Regions from separate parts of the Salinivibrio sp. IB282 genome, predicted to be linked through region 2. Evidence: predicted binding sites of a transcription regulator. Region 2 holds the regulator's gene; the other holds the start of a gene.
The links. Region 2 encodes CRP, which controls carbon source genes, mostly activating them, when cyclic AMP is high. Its sites were predicted from a motif close to TGTGANNNNNNTCACA; they were not measured.

Region 1: a site for CRP is predicted at 1,295-1,310, ahead of cdd (cytidine deaminase). Genes of this name have one in related genera too.

The regions. Positions count from the first base shown of each region.
Region 1 covers NZ_MUET01000004.1:85,924-89,054, forward strand. Annotated here, with positions in the region: gene BZG14_RS01950 (DMT family transporter) at 1-247, opposite strand, end outside; gene cdd (cytidine deaminase) at 346-1,236, opposite strand; gene BZG14_RS01960 (hypothetical protein) at 1,623-2,126, opposite strand; gene sbcB (exodeoxyribonuclease I) at 2,395-3,131, opposite strand, start outside.
Region 2 covers NZ_MUET01000043.1:11,026-14,156, forward strand. Annotated here, with positions in the region: gene BZG14_RS09955 (YheU family protein) at 95-313, shown strand; gene BZG14_RS09960 (phosphoribulokinase) at 370-1,239, shown strand; gene crp (cAMP-activated global transcriptional regulator CRP) at 1,489-2,121, shown strand; gene BZG14_RS09970 (hypothetical protein) at 2,252-3,118, shown strand.

The sequences.
Region 1 (3,131 bases), on a different contig from region 2:
CAGAGATAAACACTCGCAGACAATGCTGACCAAGGTGTTGGGTTTTGAGTGCTTGACGGATCCCGAGTTGCTTCAACCAGGGGATCATCGCAACCAAGGCGATGGCGTATTGAATGAAGGCAACCGTGGTAGAGGGTAAGCCCATTTTAAAACTAACGTACTGAGACAGGCTGTTAACGAGGGCAAAACACAGGCCTGCGGTCAGCATCCAGGCCGCACCTTGGAGTGGATTATGAATCTGTTTCATTGCCGTGACTATCCGAAAAAAGACGCACGGATAGTAGCYCAAATCCGGCCTCAGGGCGACCTGAAATCCCCTGAGGACCGGACAAATAAGGAGGGCGCTTAGCGGGTTGAATAGACTAAGGGAATATCCGGGTCAATGGCATCCAGTGTTGCCTGGGTATCGGCAAGGTGACTGACTGTACTACTTGCCATCTCGGCCAGCGCAACAGAGCGAATGTCTGTCCAATGATAGCCCGCCATATTAACCGCGATTAATGCGACCTGAAGAGGCGGAAGGCTTGGGTTAAACGCCGCGTTTTCGGCATACATGCCAGAGAAAAACTCGCCATCACTGGTTTCAACCGCTGCCCCGCTATAGTTACCTGAGTAGGGCGCGTGACTGCGGTTAGCGGCGTCAGCGGCCGCTTTTAGCAAAGGAATATCAATATCATCCGTTGATAATTGATTGGACTCGTCGGTCAATAAGCGAGATTCAATGCCCAAATCGGCAGGACCAAACGGCTCAGGTAGATAAGTGTGCAGATCTTTCGGGTCGGATTGTGGCAGCTGGATGCTTAAGGACTCAGCGCCATTGAGTTCATTCATGAACTGTCGACAGTGGCCGCATGGGCTGTAATTGATCGTAATATCGGTGAGGCGTTTTGCCCCTTTTGTCCAAGCATGGCTGATAGCGCATTGCTCGGCATGCACTGTTTGCCCTAGCTGCACCCCGGTGAATTCAATGTTTGCGCCTAAATACAGGGTGCCGCTTTCATCACGGACAATCGCACCCACATTAAACTGCGAAATGGGGGTAACAGCGTAGGCCGCCGCCAAAGGCAATAAAGCAAGACGCAGTGCGGCGCCGCTAAGGCCACTGGCGGATTCCATCTGCGCCACCTGCTCTGGTGTGAAGCTAGCACCAAAGTTTGCGTCATTTATCCAATCAGAGACGACGCTTTGTAGGGCGTCGGGTAATTGTGTCAGTGCGTCAGTAAGTGCGGTTCGCATAGCATCTCTTCTTTATTATTAACGGGCGAATAGTGTAGAGAAGCCTTTCTGATAGTTGTGTGATTAATGTCACGTATGGTTTGCAAAGAGATATTTGTTGCTGAAAGTTAGAGTGACATCAATGTTTCTATGACGATGAAAGTGGCCATTATGACGGCGTGAGTAGGCAGAAACGTTTGCGAGCCGAAAGGCGGTTAATGCATTTATGGCTGCCAATCGACATAGGGGCGATGCACCTTACGATACTCGCGCGCGAGATCCCCCTCCTCGCGTAAGCGGTAAGTAGTGGCGTGGCATCATCTCTCTCCCGGGGTATCAAGACTAATGGCCAAAGCAACCATGACGCTCTGACACAACATGCCCGCGGCATAGCGCGGGTATCAACGCTAAGCTTGGGTCAGTAACGCTGTCATGCCAATAATGACTGCCGCCGCCGTGACTAGGATCGTGAGTGGTTTAGCAATACTAAACGATGACGCCTCAATGGTGGCTGAATGCGTTAAAGACGCTGGGGGCGTCTGCGATGCAGTGTTTGCAGCGCGTCCTGGACGCTTAGACAGTGTTTGCTGTGGCAGTGACACACGAAAACCAAACTCACCGACCACCTCAAACGGAAGGCATTTTTTGCCGTTGCGGTAGGATTTGGCCATTAATGATGTCACCACACTTTGGTGCTGAGCAAATGAGCTATCAGGTAAGGCCACTTGTTTGAACAATGTGCGGCTAGAGAGTACCTCTCCGGCATAGTAGCAGAGCATCTCGAGCAAACGAGATTCTTCGTAAGAGAGGACCGTCATCGTGTCATCGATCCAATATAACGTACGGCTTTCTGGCTCGAAATCAACCTCAGGAAAGCGGTAACAGCGCGTATCTACTTTTGTTGTCATCATTGCCACACTCCAAACAACATCCTTTTTAAAAGTGTGGACTCAAATCACAGAACTGCAACTGGTCAAGCTATCTTTTTTTTGGTAGGGCAAAGCAGGCAGCGTGTCAGCATTGTTAGTTAATCACTTAAAAAACATAAAGTTATTAAAAGAAGGCGACCCAAGGTGTCTGCGCTCGCCACCTGATGGGTAGACGAACGTCGAGTGAGGGTGGGTCGCCGTATTGACCAGTCGGTGTATCGGCGATGCGTCTATCGTAACCGTCCCCGTGTTAGCCAACCAGTGATTCCACATAGTGGTAAACCGCTTTTAAAATGCGCACCTTTTCCTCCTCCGCTTGGTGCTGTTCAGCGAGGTGCTGCAGATTATCCATATAGGCAGGAAGGTGTGTTTCAAAGTAATCACGTCGATGCATAAACCACTTTTTCTGCTCGGCTTCGGTCAGCGTCCACGGGTAATTGCGCGCGCGATACCGGAATAACAGTGGCTTGATACGCCAGTCGTCAACGCTGAGATCCAGGGCGGCAAGGTTCTCTGGATCGCGTGCACGGATGATATCCATTGCACTGCGATCGCTTTTCGAGAAAAAGCCCGCATACAGGGCCGTATCCACGTCCTGATCGTCGAAAGGCTTGGCATCGGCAAACACATTAACCAGTTTTTCACGCAATTCTGGTGCGGCTTTCAATGTTTTTAGGTGGTGTAAGCAGGCTTCGCGATCCACACCGAGCCGGGTGGCATCGTCGGGGCGTAAGGTTTTCGCATCGGCGAGAACGGGACATTTATTGATATGCACCAGCTTGAGTGGTGCGGGTAACTCATTGTCAGCGAGTGCGTGATGGGGCGTATACAAACGTTCGCGAAGCGCATCGGCATCCAATTCAAACAAAGGGGCTGGATCACGGGCCAGATCGACAGTAATCACAGCGTTGGGGTTATCAGGATGCCAGGCGACGGGCACGATCCAGCTGGTATTGCCGCGCTCTGTGCCGAACATACCGGAAACAT
Region 2 (3,131 bases):
GACTGGTATGATCGGGTAAAATGCGAGCTAATTCACAACATTCACATCAGGCATCCGAGGATGCCATCCTGAGATCACTAAAAGGTGATGTAGTATGATGGTTCCATGGCAGTCGATTCCTGACGAGACGCTGACAGCGTTAATCGAGCACTTTGTGTTACGGGAAGGAACCGATTATGGTGAGCAAGAAGTCAGCTTTGCACAAAAAGTGGATGATGTTCGCCAACAATTGCAATCCGGGGACGCCGTGATTGTATATTCCGAGTTGCACGAGACAGTGGATATTCGTCGTAAAACAGCACTCGGCTCTTAGCATCGCAGTACACGCCGTATCGCGATACAAATTCAGACTGAATGACAGGGCGCGTCATGTCGGCTAAACATCCTATTATTGCGGTCACCGGCTCATCAGGAGCCGGTACCACCACCACCTCGGAAGCCTTCCGAAAGATGTTCCAGATGATGAACATCAAAGCGGCCTGGCTAGAAGGGGATAGCTTTCATCGCTTTACCCGTCCTGAAATGGACGTCGAGATCCGTAAAGCACGTGAACAAGGCAAACATATCAGCTACTTTGGCCCCACGGCCAACGATTTCCCGCGGCTAGAGCAGTTTTTCCGTGAGTATGGTGAGCAAGGCACCGGGAAATATCGCCGCTATTTACATACCTTTGATGAAGCGGTGCCCTATAACCAAATGCCTGGCACCTTCACGCCATGGCAAGACTTAGCCGACAATACCAATGTATTGTTTTACGAGGGACTGCACGGCGGAGTGGTCGATGGTGATGTCAATGTTGCACAGCATGTCGATCTCTTGATTGGAATGGTGCCGATCGTCAACCTAGAGTGGATTCAAAAATTTGTCCGCGATACGCGCGATAGAGGCCACTCTCGTGAGGCGGTGACCGACTCGATTGTGCGCTCAATGGATGATTACCTGCACTACATCACCCCGCAGTTTTCTCGCACCCATATCAACTTTCAACGCGTGCCGACGGTAGATACCTCAAACCCATTAAATGCCAAAGGTATCCCGTCTTTGGATGAAAGTTTTGTGGTGATCCGCTTTCGTGGAATGAAAAACGTCGACTTCCCTTATCTGTTGCAAATGATCACCGGGTCGTTTATGTCACGGCATAACACCTTAGTGGTACCGGGAGGAAAAATGGGCTTTGCGATGGAATTGATCATCCGTCCATTGATCCAACAATTGATAGAAAAAGGCAAGATTGGCTAAGGCGTAGCGCATCCATGATGTATTACTTCTCAAGCCGTGATCTTAGCCACGTTTTTGCCAGATTTTTAGGCGGTTGGCCTAGATCAAAATCAAGAAATCACCAACAAAAAAAGATACACTCTTGTTAACATACAGTGAGCTTGTAGCCCGCGTTCAGACTTCGTATTCTGTGCAATGATCTGATGGGTTACCCCTCAGACAAAGATAGGACGTTGTTGCCGGGCAACACATGCAGAGGAAATAAGTTATATGGTTCCAGGAAAACCTCAAACAGACCCTACACTCGAGTGGTTCCTTTCACATTGTCATATTCATAAGTATCCGTCTAAAAGCACGCTTATCCATGCAGGTGAGAAGGCGGAGACCTTGTATTACATCGTGAAAGGGTCTGTGGCCGTACTGATCAAAGATGAAGAAGGCAAGGAAATGATCCTGTCTTACCTTAACCAAGGTGACTTCATTGGTGAGCTCGGACTTTTCGAAGAAGACCAAGAGCGCACTGCTTGGGTGCGCGCTAAATCACCGTGTGAAGTGGCAGAGATTTCATTTAAGAAGTTCCGCCAGCTCATTCAAGTGAATCCTGACATCTTAATGCGCCTGTCTTCACAAATGGCGCGTCGTTTGCAGGTAACGAGCCAAAAGGTCGGGGATCTCGCCTTCCTGGACGTCACAGGCCGCATCGCGCAAACCTTGTTGAACTTGGCTAAACAGCCGGATGCCATGACACACCCTGACGGTATGCAAATTAAGATCACTCGTCAGGAAATTGGCCAAATCGTCGGCTGTTCGCGTGAAACCGTGGGACGTATCCTCAAAATGCTGGAAGAGCAAAACCTCATTTCCGCACACGGTAAAACCATCGTGGTATACGGCACACGCTAATTGCGCCGCTCTCTGTATCACCAACCGACGCCCTGGCGTCGGTTTTTTTATCTCCGCTTTCTGGCAAGCGTCTGGATAACTTCTACACTCAAAACGATATGGTTAACATAAAACTAACAAGGTATCGTTTATGAAAAAACTCATGGTTTCTCTCACCGCCTTGGCGCTCTCTGTGCTTTCAGCCCATGCCGTGTCCAATACCACAATTGTGCACCCCGAGCCACGCGCTGGGTCGGCGCTTGATCTCTATGCCATTGAGCTGATTGAGTTTCTTGCCGAAAAATCAGGAGAGCCTGTCACCTTGCAAGCTTTTGACGGCCAAATTGGCTCTCAGTCTCGTAAGGTGGAAATGCTCAAGCAAGGCAAGCTCACTATCGACTGGCTGGGTGCCGACCGCACGCTGGAATCTGAACTGATCCCCATTCGCTATCCCGTGTTTCGTGGTCTACTCGGCCATCGCCTGTTTATTACCAACCAAACCACAGAGCCCCAACTCGCTCAGATAAGTAGCGCGGGTGATTTGCAGTCTCTTACCATGATTCAGGGACAGGGCTGGGCCGACGTCAAGGTGCTCAACTCAGCGGGATTTCGCGTACGCGAAATATCGAGCTTTGAAAATATTTTCAAAGTGGTTGATACAGGTCGTGCTGATCTCTTCCCGCGTGCCTTGATTGAGCCTTTTAGTGAATTAGCCGAGCGGCCACAATACGGTAATCTGTTAGTTGACCCGCACCTGATGCTGATCTATCGCTTCCCGATGTTCCTGTTTGTGTCTCCGCAACATGCTGACGTCGCCGACATGTTGAATGGTGCTTTTGAAGCGGCATACCAAGACGGATCATTTATTGAGTTTTTCAACAACGCTCCGCTGGTCAAAGAAACGTTTGAAAAAGCCAACATTGATGAACGCACCGTGATCCGGGTCGATAACCCGCATTTAAGCAACGAAACACAAGCGATTCCAGACACGTATTGGCTCGATATCGAGGCTGAATAGACGATAAAAAAGG